DNA from 2 places in the Nonomuraea sp. NPDC051191 genome. Region 1 is predicted to be linked to the other one. Evidence: riboswitches for the same ligand, from Rfam matches in the RefSeq annotation. Region 1 holds a riboswitch; the other holds the start of a gene.
The links. A riboswitch is a leader RNA that binds a small molecule or an ion and turns the genes downstream of it on or off. The one in region 1 is predicted to bind S-adenosylmethionine.
Positions count from the first base shown of each region.

Region 2: linked by a shared signal. The riboswitch ahead of thrC (threonine synthase) and the one ahead of ACIA8R_RS00830 (aminotransferase class V-fold PLP-dependent enzyme) in region 1 are both predicted to bind S-adenosylmethionine.

Region 1 is NZ_JBITEZ010000001.1:174,024-181,162, forward strand. It holds gene ACIA8R_RS00815 (chaplin family protein) at 267-491, opposite strand; gene ACIA8R_RS00820 (SAM-dependent methyltransferase) at 685-1,647, shown strand; gene ACIA8R_RS00825 (cytochrome P450) at 1,631-2,830, opposite strand; SAM riboswitch class IV at 2,906-3,021, shown strand; gene ACIA8R_RS00830 (aminotransferase class V-fold PLP-dependent enzyme) at 3,068-4,354, shown strand; gene ACIA8R_RS00835 (DoxX family membrane protein) at 4,357-5,061, opposite strand; gene ACIA8R_RS00840 (NADH-quinone oxidoreductase subunit D) at 5,185-6,330, shown strand; gene ACIA8R_RS00845 (acyltransferase) at 6,327-7,139, shown strand, end outside.
Region 2 is NZ_JBITEZ010000004.1:27,371-34,509, reverse strand. It holds gene groL (chaperonin GroEL) at 1-812, opposite strand, end outside; gene ACIA8R_RS11840 (cold-shock protein) at 1,157-1,357, opposite strand; gene ACIA8R_RS11835 (MoaD/ThiS family protein) at 1,601-1,876, opposite strand; gene thrC (threonine synthase) at 1,902-3,134, opposite strand; SAM riboswitch class I at 3,148-3,288, opposite strand; gene ACIA8R_RS11825 (RNA polymerase sigma factor) at 3,368-3,922, opposite strand; gene ACIA8R_RS11820 (trehalose-6-phosphate synthase) at 3,954-5,378, shown strand; gene ACIA8R_RS11815 (MFS transporter) at 5,420-6,604, shown strand; gene ACIA8R_RS11810 (hypothetical protein) at 6,582-7,139, opposite strand, start outside.

The sequences.
Region 1 (7,139 bases):
TCGGGGGCCGTCGAACACGTTCCGGCATGTCCGGCGCTTTGCCGCCCGTTGAGTTAACGACAAATGCGACAGGGGCATACGAATCATGCACCCCCTGTCGAAAGAGATGAGGAGAGGGGTCCACGCACGACGACGGGCGCCGAGTCCTGACAACCCGACGCCCGCCTGAATGCGACCTCTTGGAGGTGCACTGACCGGTCATCCGCCGACTGACCGGCCGGGATCAGAGCCCGGACCGCGCGCGAGCGGTCCGGGCTCTCCCTGCCTCAGCGGCTGTAGACCGCGGTGTTGGGGCTCCCCTGGCAGCCGTTGATCGGCACCGCCTGGATGCCGATGTTGTTGCCGCAGACGGGCACGACGGCGGTGATGGGCAGGTGGATCGGGCTGCCGCTCAGGATGCCGTTGTTGCCGTGGGTGACGTCGTCGGCGTGCGCGGGGGCCGCCAGGGCCAGGAGGGCGATGGCACCTGCCATGACCAGAACCTTCTTCACGGGGGGCTCCTCTCAGTCTGCGGCCTCAGGGCCGCAATGCTTCGGTGGAGCGATCCGGCTCGCCGCTTACCGCGGATGGGCGAAACGCAGTCGCTCTGTGACAGTGCGTAAACGTTAGCGCAATGTAGCGACCAAGAGTAGTCAATGAACGACTCTGCGTGTCGAACCCTTCGGTCATGAGATAGTCACCCTCATGTGGCTCACCTGGCGCGCCGCCACGGAACGCGCGCTCTACGGCGAGGAGGGCTTTTACCTCCGCGAACGCCCCTCGGGCCACTTCCGCACCTCGGTCGGAGCCTCGGCCGTGTTCGCGGAGGCGGTCCTGGCCCTGCTGGTGGAGGTGGACTCCGAGCTCGGCTCCCCCGAGCGGCTCGACCTGGTCGACGTCGGCGCGGGCGAGGGGGTGCTGGTCAGCCGCATCCTCGCGGCGGCCGAGCCCGCTCTGCGCGACCGGCTGCGGGTCACCTGCGTCGACCTGTCGCCCCGGCCCGCCGGGCTGCCCGACCAGGTGGAATGGAGCCGCTGCCTGCCGTCCAGCATCACCGGGCTGGCCGTCGCCAACGAGTGGCTCGACAACATCCCGCTCGACGTGGCCGAGCAGACCTCCGGCGGCCCCCGTCTGGTCATGGTCAACACCAGGACCGGCGAGGAGCGCCTCGGCGGCCCGCTGCGGCCCGCCGACCGCGAATGGCTCGAACGCTGGTGGCCGCTGCCGCACGTGGGCACCCGCGCCGAGATCGGCCGCCCCCGCGACGAGGCCTGGGCCTCCGTTCTGGTACGTCTCACCCACGGCCGGGCGATAGCCGTGGATTATGCACACCCTGTGGATAACCGACCGCTCTGTGGCACGCTGACCGGTTACCGCGGCGGCGCGGTCGTGGCCCCCGTCCCTGACGGGACCTGCGACATCACCGCCCACGTCGCCCTCGACGCGTGCGCCGAGGCCGGGCGGCGGGCCGGCGCGATATCCACAACCTTGTCCACACAGCGCGACATGCTGCGGGCGCTGGGCCTCACCGGCGCCCGGCCGCCGGTCGACCTCGCCGCCGCCGATCCGCGTGCCTACGTACGGGCGCTGTCGCGGGCGTCGGAGGAGGCAGAGCTGATCGATCCGGCCGGGCTGGGCGGGTTCGGCTGGCTCAGCCAGAGCCGGTGACGTCGAGGTCGAGCGAGCGCAGGCCGCGGATGACGAAACCGGGCTTGTAGACCGGCTCCGCGCGCAGCTCGATCGTCCCGACCCGGTCCAGCAGCGCGGTGAACGACTCCGTCAGCTCGATCCTGGCCAGCGGCGCGCCCAGGCAGAAGTGGATGCCCGCGCCGAAGGAGATGTGCGGGTTGTCCGGGCGGCCCAGGTCGAGCCGGTCCGGGTCCTCGAACACCTCGGGGTCCCTGTTGGCCGAGCCGAACAGGCAGGCCACCTCCGAGCCGCGCGGGATCCGCACGCCGTGGACCTCGATGTCCTCCAGCACCCAGCGCTCGAAGAGCTGGAGCGGGGTGTCGTAGCGCAGCAGCTCCTCGATGGCGGTCGGCAGCAGCGAACGGTCGGCGCGCAGCCGGGCCAGCTCGCCGGGGTTCTTCAGCAGGGCCCGCCAGCCGTTGCCGGAGACGTTGACCGTGGCCTCGTGGCCCGCGTTCAGCAGCAGGACGCAGGTGCCGGCCAGCTCGTCGAGGGTCAGCTCGGGGATCGCGGCCAGGGCGCTGACCAGGTCCTCGCCGGGGTTGGCGATGCGTTCGCGGGCCAGGTCCTTGAGGTAGGACTCGAACTCCTCGGCCGCGCGCACCGCCTGGTGCTGGGTCTCCAGGCTGGGGTTGAGCTCGTACATGCCGCACATGTCGGCCGACCACGGGCGCAGCAGGTGACGGTCCTGCTCGGGCACGCCGAGCATCTCGGCGATGACGGTGACCGGCAGCGGCTCGGCGACCTCGGCGATCAGGTCGCCGCCGCCCTTCTCGACGTACGCGTCGATCAGGCTCTCGGCGATGGCCCGGACGCGCGGGCGCAGCGACTCGACCATGCGCGGCGTGAACGCCTTGGACACCAGCCGGCGCAGCCTCGTGTGGTCCGGCGGCTCGACCTCCAGCATGCCGTTCCTGCTGACGCGCCAGAAGGCTTCCTGGAACTCCGGCTCGGGCTGCCGGCCGAACTCCTCGTGCGTGGCGACGTGGGTGTAGTCGCGGCCCAGCCGGCGGTCTCTGAGCAGCGCGTTCACGTCCGCGTGCCGGGAGATCAGCCACTGGTTGGACGGCTCGAAGTAGCGTACGGGCGCCTCGCGCCTCAGCTCGTCGTACGCCGGATAGGGGTCGACGACGAAATCCGGATTCCAGGGATCAAAGCGCACTATTTCATCTTATGAGACGGGTTGACCTGCTGGGCTTGCGAATCGTGCCTCGGTGTCGGTTATAGTGCCGTCGTAGGTCATGAGTGCCAGCGACAAGCCCCGGCTAGCTGGCCGGCAACCCTCGCGTCCGCGGCGGGGTGCCCCGGGTGAAGACCTGGTCCGTCACGAGGTGTGGCGGGCAAGCGCGGGCTCCGTGGCTGTTCCCAGGGGTCCGACCGACCCGTGAGGAGCCGTGCCATGTCCACTTTGACGATCTTCAACTCCGTGCCCGCCCAGGCCGCCGAGACCCCCGCCGCCCCCTCCGGACGGCCGATCCCCGCCGTGCTCGGCGCCGACCTGGAGGTGCCGGTCAAGGGCGGCCGCCTGGTCAGCTACGCCAACCTCGACTACGCCGCCAGCGCCCCCTGTCTTGAGCCGGTCAGCGCCGCCGTCGCCGCCGCGCTCCCGGCCTACTCCAGCGTCCACCGCGGCGCGGGCTACGCCTCCCAGCTCACCACCGCCCGGTACGAGCAGGCCCGCCACACGGTCAGGGCCTTCGTCGGCGCCCGTGCCGACGACGCCGTCATCTTCACCCGCAACACCACCGACGCCACCAACCTGCTGGCCCGCTGCCTGCCCGAGGACGCGACCGCCGTCGTCTTCGACTCCGAGCACCACGCCTCGCTGCTGCCCTGGGCGCGGTCCGTGCGCCTGGCGCCGCCCGCCTTCCCCGGTGAGGCCGTCCGCGCCGCCGACGAGGCGCTGGCCGGGATCGAGGGCCCCAAGCTGCTCGTGGTCACCGCCGCCTCCAACGTCACCGGCGAACTGTGGCCCATCGCCGCCCTGGCCCACATCGCCCACCGGCACGGCGCCCGCATCCTGGTGGACGCCGCCCAGCTCGTCCCGCACCGCAGGCTCAACCTGACCGCGCTCGACCTGGACTACGTGGCCTTCTCCGGCCACAAGCTGTACGCGCCCTTCGGCGCCGGGGTGCTGATCGGACGCCGTGACTGGCTGGCCGAGGGCGAGCCGTACCTGAAGGGCGGCGGCGCGGTGCGCTCGGTCGGCGAGACCACCGAGTGGCACGACGACCCCGAGCCCCGCCACGAGGCCGGCACCCCCAACGTGCTCGGCGCCATCGCCCTGGCCGCCGCCTGCGACGCGCTCACCGCCACCGGGTGGACGGAGCTGGTGCGCGAGGAGGAGCGCCTGATCGCCCGGCTGCGTACCGGTCTGTCGTCGATCGAGGGGGTGCGCGAGCTGTCGCTGTGGGGCGAGGACCACCCCCGGGTGGGGATCGTGTCGTTCGTCGTGGACGGCTACTCGGCCCGGGAGGTGGCCGAGGCGCTGTCCGGCGAGTACGGCATCGGCGTGCGTGACGGAAAGTTCTGCGCGCACCCGTTCGTCCGGCACCTGCTGGGCACCTCGGACGGCGGCTGCGAGGACGGGACCGCCTCCGCGGTACGCGCCTCCATCGGCATCGGCAGCACGCAGGAGCACGTCGACCGCCTGGTCGAGGCCCTGCGGGACCTGGTCGGCCGCTGAGCTCAGCGGTTGGGCGGCTTCGGGTGGGGCGGCTCGTCGGACACCAGGGCGTCGATGTCCCTCATGTCCTCGTCGTTGAGGTGCCCGGGGCGCGGCGCGTTGGGCTGCCTCGGCACGTTGGGCTGCTCGACCTCGCCCTCGGGCCGGACCGGCGTCGTCGGGCCGCCCTCGGGTCGCGTCGGGCCGCTCTCCGGGCCGGGCTGTGTCACGGGCCCCTCGGTGACGACCGTCGTCGGCTCGGCACGCCGGGCCGGCCGGTGCGCGGCGAGGTCGTCCTCGGCGATCCGGCGTTCCTTGCGGCGGCGGAACATCGAGTGGACGATGCCGTCGAGGCCGATGCGGCCGCCACCCAGCGCGGCGAGCATCAGCGAGAGCGCGCCGAGCGCGCCCGGCAGCTCCCATCCCCCGTTCTGCGACAACACCCCGTGTCCTGCGTGCACGAAGACGACCGCGCCGATCATGTCGATGAGCAGCAACAACGCCACCGGCCGGACCAGCAGGCCGAGGATCAACAGGACGCCGCCGATCAGCTCCACAATGGCGGCGAATCCGGCGGACAACCCAGGCATGGGTATGCCCATCTCCCGGAACTGTCCCGCCGCGGCACCCAGCCCGCCCTGCCACTTCTGCCAGCCGTGGACCACGAAGATCACGCCGAGTACCACCCGGGAGATCAGGGCCGCCACATCAAACAGAACTCTTCTCACAGTGCTTTCTCCCCCCGTTCCCGGTATTGATCCCCATGTCTGGCTTCGGGATGCGTTGCCATACGATTCCTTGACCATCCCCCACGCTGGCTCACCTTACGGGACGGTGGCAGCATGGGCCCTATGACGGAACGCGTGGTCGGGATCGGCGCCGGCGCGAAGGAGCTGGCGACCGAGGACATGATCCTCAACATCGGTCCCCAGCACCCCTCCACGCACGGCGTGCTCAGGCTCCGGCTCACCCTCGACGGCGAGCGCATCACGGCGGCCGAGCCGATCATCGGCTACATGCACCGGGGCGCGGAGAAGCTGTTCGAGGTCCGCGACTACCGCCAGATCATCATGCTCGCCAACCGGCACGACTGGCTGTCGGGGTTCGCCAACGAGCTGGGCGTCGTGCTGGCCGCCGAGCGGCTGCTCGGCATGGAGGTGCCGGTCAGGGCCGTGTGGGCGCGTACGGTGCTGGCCGAGCTCAACCGGGTGCTCAACCACCTGATGTTCCTCGGCTCCTACCCCCTCGAACTGGGCGCGATCACCCCCGTCTTCTACGCCTTCAACGAGCGCGAACGCATCCAGGCCGTCATGGAGGAGATCTCCGGCGGGCGCATGCACTACATGTTCAACCGGGTCGGCGGCCTGAAGGAGGACCTGCCGCTCGGCTGGCTCGACCGGGTCGCCGAGGCCGTGGCCGAGACCCGCCGCCGGGTGCCCGACATCGAGAACCTCATCCTGAACAACGAGATCTTCCTCGCCCGCACCAAGGGCGTCGGCGTGCTGACCCGCGAGCAGATCCTCCAGTACGGCGTCAGCGGGCCCATCGCCCGCGCCTCCGGCGTCGATCTCGACCTGCGGCGCGACGACCCGTACCTGGCGTACGGGGAGCTGCCGGTCAAGGTCGTCACCCGGCGCGACGGCGACTGCCATGCCCGGTTCGAGGTGCTGTTCGAGCAGCTCAAGGTCTCGCTCGACCTCGCCGACGCGTGCGTCACCCGGCTGCGCGAGCTGCCTCCCGGGCCGGTCAACCAGCGCCTGCCGAAGGTGCTCAAGGTGCCGGAGGGCCACACGTACGCGTGGACGGAGAACCCGCTCGGCATCAACGGCTACTACCTGGTCTCCAAGGGCGACAAGACGCCGTGGCGGCTCAAGCTGCGCTCGGCGTCGTTCGGCAACGTCCAGGCGCTGCGCGAGCTGCTGCCCGGGACGCTGGTGGCCGACATGATCGCCATTCTCGGCTCGATGTTCTTCGTCGTGGGTGACATCGACAAGTGAGCACCCCCGAACGCGACAAGTACGTCGACTGGCTGCGCGCCCTCAGCCTCATCGTCGTGGTGGTCTGGCACTGGGCGTTCACGATCCTGGAGTGGAAGCCCACCGGCCCCGAGCCCACCAGCCCGCTCGGCTTCACCTCCGGGTTGTGGATCCTGACCTGGCTGCTCCAGGTGCTGCCGCTGTTCTTCTACGTCGGCGGCCACGTGCACCTGCTGTCCTGGAACCGGGCCCAGGCGCGCGGCGTCGGCATCGGGGCGTTCGTGTGGCGGCGCATCCGCGCGCTGTCCCTGCCGGCGTTGTTCCTGTGCGGCGTGTGGATCTCCGTCGGCGCGGTCGTCACCTGGGCCTTCCACGTGGAGTGGATGTGGCGGGTGGTGCTGCTCGTGCTCAGCCCGCTGTGGTTCCTCGGCGTCTACCTGGTGCTGATCGCGCTGCTGCCGGTGGCCCTGTACCTGCACAGACGCTACGACGTGCTGGCCCTCATCTGGCTCGGCGGCTCGGCCCTGGTCGTGGACGTCGTTCGCTTCCGTTACGGCTACGAGTGGGCCGGCTGGCTCAACATGATCATCGTCTGGGGCCTGGCCCACCAGGCGGGCTTCTTCTACGACCGGATCGTCGTCCTGCCGAGGCGGTACGACGTCGGCATCCTGTGGACCGGCCTGTTCGCCCTGATCGGCCTGGTCTACTCGGGCATCTACCCGGGCTCGATGGTCGGCGTGCCCGGCGACAAGTGGTCGAACATGGCGCCGCCCACGTTCGTCATCGTCGCCCTGCTGATCTTCCAGATCGGCCTGGTCGAGGTGCTGCGC
Region 2 (7,139 bases), on a different contig from region 1:
CGGAACAGGCCGCGGATCTTGTTGACCACCAGGGTCGCCAGAGCCTCGCCGTCGACGTCCTCGGCGATGATCAGCAGCGGCTTGCCGGACTGCACGACCTTGTCGAGCAGCGGCAGCAGGTCCTTGTTGGCCGAGACCTTGCTGTTGACGATCAGGATGTACGGGTCTTCGAGCACGGCCTCCATACGGTCGGAGTCGGTCACGAAGTACATCGACGTCATGCCCTTGTCGAAGCGCATGCCCTCGGTGAGCTCGAGCTCGAGACCGAAGGTGTTGCTCTCCTCGACGGTGATGACGCCTTCCTTGCCGACCTTGTCCATCGCCTCGGCGATGAGCGAGCCGATCTCGGGGTCGGCGGCGGAGATGGAGGCGGTGGAGGCGATCTGCTCCTTGGTCTCCACGTCCTTGGCCAGCTTGGAGAGCTCCTCGCTGACGCGCTCGACGGCGGCCTCGATGCCCTTCTTCAGTGCCATCGGGTTGGCGCCGGCGGCGACGTTGCGCAGACCTTCGCGCACCAGCGCCTGGGCGAGCACGGTGGCCGTGGTGGTGCCGTCGCCGGCGACGTCGTCAGTCTTCTTGGCGACTTCCTTGACCAGCTCGGCGCCGATCTTCTCCCACGGGTCCTCGAGCTCGATCTCCTTGGCGATGGAGACGCCGTCGTTGGTGATCGTGGGAGCGCCCCACTTCTTCTCCAGCACGACGTTGCGCCCCTTGGGACCAAGGGTCACCTTGACGGCGTCGGCGAGCTGGTTCATACCGCGCTCGAGACCGCGCCGGGCGTCCTCGTCAAACGCGATCATCTTGGCTGCCATAAGGCTAGACCTCCCAGATGCAGGGTGGCGTGTGCTGGACCGAGCCGACGCCCGCGACGGCATGGGTCTGCATCTCCGTTCGGCAGACCCCATCGTCTCGATCCGGGTTGTTGGCACTCTGCCATACAGAGTGCCAACGAACTGTTTAGCACTCTACCCTGCCGAGTGCAAGCCACGGGCCCCCTGCCCCAGGTCATCGGGCAGGTCATCGGGCACACCGGTTCGTACGGCGAGCCGCCCCAGGAGGTGCGGCCCGCCGTGCGAAGCCGACGGAGGAAACAGTGGCGGGCTCACGCGGACTGCGCTGCCGCGCGTGCCGCCCGGTTCACACCGGCGACGGTGGGTCAGACCGCGCGGACGGACTCCGCCTGCGGCCCCTTCTGGCCCTGCGTGATCTCGAACTCGACGCGCTGACCCTGTTCGAGAGATCGGTACCCGTCCATCATGATCGCTGAGTAATGGACGAATACATCCTTACCACCGTCTACCGCGATGAAGCCGTAGCCCTTGTCCGCGTTGAACCACTTGACGGTGCCCTGCGCCACTTCCGACTCCTCTTACTGGGCTCGCAGATCTCGCCCATTCCTCCGCGAGACCTGTAATCGCCTGACTTTTGGGAAAATCAGCCATACGATCGCCCTCGACCATACCTGTGGCACGGGGTTTGGCAACAGAGTCAATCGACAAACCGCTAATTTCATCGAAGGCTGAGTCGTTCGAGTTGAATTGGGTTCTAAAACAAGAAGGCGCCCACAAGGGGCGCCTTCAAGAGTCGGGGGGTCCGGCGGTCAGCCGCCCGCGACGGCGGGGATGATGGAGATCTGTGTGCCTTCGGGGGCGGGAGTGTCCAAGCCTTCGACGAAACGGACATCCTCTTCGCCAACGTAAACGTTGACAAAACGACGAATCTTGCCCGATTCATCCAGAATTCTCGCGCCGATCCCCGGGTAGTCGGAGTCGAGCTTGGCGAGAACGTCACGAAGAGTCGCCCCTTCGCCACTCACTTCGGCGTTACCCCCGGTGTAAGTGCGCAGAATGGTGGGAATCCGCACAGAAACGCTCATGGTTTTTGTTGCCTTTCCTGGATTGTCAGACAGTCGCGCGGAACGCGTCGAGAGAGGGCCGGATCACGGCGGTGGGCCGCGCGTCGTCGCTGATCGCGTCGAGCGTCTTGAGGCCGTCGCCGGTGTTCAGGACCACGGTCTCGGCCTCGGGGTCGAGCCTGCCCGTCTCGACGAGCTTCTTCAGCACGCCCACCGTGACGCCGCCCGCGGTCTCGGCGAAGATGCCCTCGGTGGAGGCCAGGAGCTTGATCGCGGCGACGATCTCCGGGTCGGTGACGTCCTCGACACCCCCGCCGGTACGCCGGGCGATGTCCAGCACGTACGGCCCGTCGGCGGGGTTGCCGATGGCCAGCGACTTGGCGATCGTGTCCGGCTTGACCGGCTGGACCACGTCGTGCCCCGCCTTGTACGCCGTCGAGACCGGCGAGCACCCGGCCGCCTGCGCCCCGAACACCTTGTACGGCGTGTCCTCGACCAGCCCGAGCGCGATCAGCTCCTTGAACCCCTTGTCGATCTTCGTGAGCTGGGAGCCCGAGGCGATGGGGATGACGATCTGCTCCGGCAGCCGCCAGCCGAGCTGCTCGGCGATCTCGTACGCGAGCGTCTTGGACCCCTCGGCGTAGTACGGCCGCAGGTTGACGTTGACGAACCCCCACCTCTCGCCCAGCGGGTCACCGATCAGCTCGGAACAGAACCGGTTGACCTCGTCGTAGGTGCCCTCGATCCCGACCAGCCGGCCGCCGAACACCCGGGCCATGGCGATCTTGGCCGCTTCGAGGTCGGCCGGGATGAACACGCACGCGTCGAGGCCGGCCCGCGCGGCGGCGGCGGTGACCGCGCCGGCGAGGTTGCCCGTGGAGGAGCAGGAGAGCGTGTGGAACCCGAAGTTCCTGGCCGCCTCGACGGCGATGGCGACCACGCGATCCTTGAAGGAGTGGGTGGGGTTGCCCGAGTCGTCCTTCACGAACAGGGACCGGAGGCCGAGCGCCTTGCCGAGGTTGCCGGCCTTGACCAGCTTCGTCCAGCCCGGGTTCATGTTGGGCTTGCTCGCCACGTCGGCGGGGACCGGAAGCAGGGAACGGTAGCGCCAGATGTTGGCGGGGCCGGACTCGATGTCCGCGCGGGTCACCTGGCCGAAGGAGTAGGCCGCTTCGAGCGGCCCGAAACACTCCAGGCAGGCGAAGCTGGGGCCCAGGGGGTAGCGCGTGCCGCACTCGCGGCAGGACAGAGCGACGGCAGGACCAAAGTCGAGCGACATGAAGCGAGGCCTTCCCTCATCTTCGCCCGCGGCCACCTTGACCGCGAACCGGAATTGGCACCTTGTCCCGGTCGGCCTCGCCAGGTCGCGAGTACAAGCCGGGAGGGTTGCCGGGGCTTCGCAGGGCCGGTCCCTCCACCCCTCTGGATGAGCAATATTCAGTTGTCGAAAGGGACTCTACCTTCTCAAGTGGCCGAAACGGCCACCCATCTCAGAAGGTGAGAAAGCTTGTCTCACCGATAGTCCTCCCCGAGGACTCCCTGCACGTACTTGCGGGCCTGGTGGATGCGGGACTTGGCGGTACCGAGCGGGATGTTGAGCTGCTCGGCCACCTCGTTGTAGTCGAGCTGGACGATGTCGCGCAGCACCAGCGCCTGGGCCAGGTCGGGCTTGTCGGCCTCCAGCGCCTCCATCGCGTCGAGCAGGTCGAGCCGCGAGCCGGCGATCACGCTGACCCGCCGCGCGTCCGGCTTCTGCATCGGCAGCTCCTCCGACGTCTGCTCGGCGGCCCTGCGCTTCAGCGACCGGTACGTGGTGCGCGCGCAGTTGGCGGTCACGATGTGCAGCCAGGTGCTGAACCTGGCCCGCCCCTCGAACCGCCCGATGTTGCGCGCCACGGCCAGCAGTGTGTCCTGCGAGGCTTCTTCCGCGTCCTGGTGATAGGGCAGGATCCGGGCGCAGTGGCGCATCACGTCAGGCTCGATCCTGGCCAGGAGCTCGCCGAGCGCGCGATGGTCTCCGGCCGCGGCCGAGCGGGCGAGTTCCTCGGTTAGCTCATCTAGCGCCATAGCTGGGATCCTATGGGCGAAGGGAGCCCAAATGAACAGCGTTCTCGTGGCGTCCAACCGCGGGCCGGTCTCCTTCACCGTCGACGACGACGGTGAGCTGACCATGAAACGCGGTGGTGGGGGCCTGGTCTCGGGCCTGTCGGGGGTGGCCAAGGAGCACGGCGTGCTGTGGGTGTGCGCCGCGCTGTCCGACGGCGACCGCAGCGCCGTACGCCTCGCTCCGGGGGGCCGGCTCGACCGGACGGGCTACGACACGGGCGCGTTGCGGATGCTCGACATCCCCGCGGCCACCTTCCACCGCGCCTACAACGCCGTGGCCAACTCGACCCTGTGGTTCGTCAACCACCTGCTGTACGACATCCCCAACTCCCCCAGCTTCGGCACCAAGTTCCGGCGCGAGTGGGAGTCCTACCGCGACTACAACGGCGCGTTCGCGCTGGCGCTGGCCGAGGAGGCCGGGCACGGCGCACGCGTGATGGTCCAGGACTACCACCTGACGCTCACCCCGGCGATGCTCCGCGCCGAGCGCCCCGACCTGCGCATCGCCCATTTCAGCCACACGCCGTGGGCGCCCCCGGAGTACTTCTCCCTGCTGCCCGACGCGGTGACCAGGGAGGTCCTGGACGGCATCCTGGGGGCCGACCACGCGGGCTTCCTCACCGCGCGGTGGGCGGCGGCGTTCATGGACTGCTGCGAGGCGCTGCTGGGCGCGCGGGTGGACCGCGCGGCCCGCACGGTCACCCACGAGGGCAGGAAGACGCGCGTCGGCGTGCACAGCCTGGGCGTGGACGGCGCTGCGCTGTGGGCGCGGGCCTGCGAGCCCGACGTCGAGTCGCACATGGCCGCGCTCGCCGAGCAGGTGGCCGGGCGGCGGCTGATCGTCCGCATCGACCGCACCGAGCTGTCCAAGAACATCGTGCGCGGGCTGCTGGCCTACCGGGAGTTCCTGGCCGCCCATCCGGAGTGGCACGGCAAGGTGGTCCACCTGGCCTTCGCCTACCCGAGCCGGCACGACCTGCCCGAATACCGCGAGTACACCGCGTCGGTGCAGCGCTGCGCGCGCGAGATCGAGGACGAGTACGCCACCGAGGACTGGGACCCGGTCATCCTCAACGTCAACGACGACTACCCGCGCTCGCTGGCCGCCTACCGCCTGGCGGACGTGCTGCTGGTCAACCCCATCCGCGACGGCATGAACCTGGTGGCCAAGGAGGGGCCCGTCCTGTCGCCGCGCTGCGCCCTGGTGCTCTCGCGCGAGGCGGGGGCGGCGGCCGAGCTGGGGCCGTACGCGCTGGTGGTCAACCCCTACGACGTGAGCGGCACGGCGGCCGCGCTGCACGAGGCCCTGGTGATGCCCGAGGACGAGCGCAGGCGCCGCCGCGACCGGCTGTACGAGGCGGCCACCGCGCTGCCGCCGCACAAGTGGCTGGAATCCCAGCTCGATGCTCTGCTTTAACATGAGAAGTCGGATTCACTGCCAATGACGGAGGCTGCCGGGTGTCGACGGTCTCAGTGCCCATCCGACTCCTCCGGGACCGTCCGACCTGGCTGATCTATCTCCTGCTCGGCGCGTTCGCCACCTTCATGTACGGCCTCAGCGCCGCCCTGCCGCTCCTGCGCGCCGACCAGCGCACCACGGCCACCGTCGCCGGGCTGCACGGCACCGCCATGGCGCTCGGCACGGTCGGCGCCGGCCTCACCCTGCCCCTGCTCACCAGGCTCCTCGGCCGGCGTGTGACGTGCTGGGTCGGCCTGGCCGGGATGAACGCCGGCGTGCTGCTGGTCATGGCCACCTCCGCGCTGCCCCTGACGCTGCTGGGCTACGGCGTGGCCGGCGGCTTCGGCTCGGTCATGCTCTACGCGGCGATGGCCGAGCTCAGCGACCACCACGGGCCCGCGGGGCCGGCCGCGCTCAGCGAGGCCAACGCCGTGGGCGTGCTGGTGGGGATCGTGGCGACGTTCGTGCTCAGCCAGGTGGCGCAGAGCGCGCTCGGCTGGCGGGCCGCCCTGCTGATCACCCCGGCGGTCAGCGTCCTGCTCGCACTGGCGCTGGGCCGCTCCTGGCCCGCGCCCCGGCAGGGCGTGGAAGGGGAGGACGACGTGGTCGCCCTGGGCGGCGTCCAGGCGCGGGAGGGCGGCCGGTGGCGCTTCCATCTGGCCGGGGCCGTGCTGTTCTGCTGCGTGGCCCTGGAGTTCTCGTTCAACCTGTGGGCCGCCGACCTGTTCGCCCTCAGGACCGGCGTGACGGCGGCCGTCGCGGCGACCGGGCTGACGGCGTTCGTCAGCGGCATGGCGGCGGGCAGGTTCGCGGGCGCGCAGCTCGCGCTGCGGCTGCCGGCCACGCCGCTGTTCGTCGGCGCCCTGGGGCTGATGGCGCTCGGCTGGCTGCTGTTCTGGACGAGCGGCGCGCCGGTGCTGTCGTACGCGGGGCTGGCGCTGAGCGGGCTGGGCGCGTCGCTGCAATTTCCGCTCGCGCTGAGCTCGCTGATCGCCGCCTCCGGCGACCGGGCGGACCGGGCGGCGGCCGCCTCGCCCGTGTGGGCGGGCGCCGCCATGGCGGTCGGCCCGCTGCTGCTCGGCTCGCTGGCCGACGGCTACGGCACCGGGACCGCGTTCGTGCTGGTGCCGGTGATCATCGCTGTCGCGGTGACCGGGGTGCTCATGTCCAGTCGGCGTACTTGAGCGTGTCGGCCAGGCCGGGCGTGTCCCACTGGTCCACGACGAGGATCCGGCTCTTCGGCAGGTACCACTCGCGCTGCGTGAAGCGGGCCTTCACGCCGTTGCCCGAGTAGCTGACGCACTTGGCCTGCCAGGCGTTGTAGGCGGCCTTGTGCCCGGCCCCCATCTGCCGGTAGCCCCTGGTGACCTTGGGGCCGATGACCTCGCCCCACTTCCGGTTGAACGGGCAGGGCTGCACGTCACTGGCCGGATAGTACGGGTTCTTGCCCGTGTAGGGTCCGAAGCCCTCCGCGCCCCGCTTGATCGCGTCGGGGCCGAGGATGTAGAACGCGTCGCACTCGGGCGAGCCCCAGCCCCGCGGCTTGGCGCAACGGCCGGTGACCACCTGCACATAGTCGGCCCCCTGACGGTGGACCACCCACTCGATCGGGATGTAGAGCGTCAGGCCGCCGCGCAACTTGAGCTGCTGGGCGGGGGCGGCGGAGGCGGCCCCGGGCACGGCGAGCACGGCCGCCAGGGACGCAACCGAAGCGGCGAC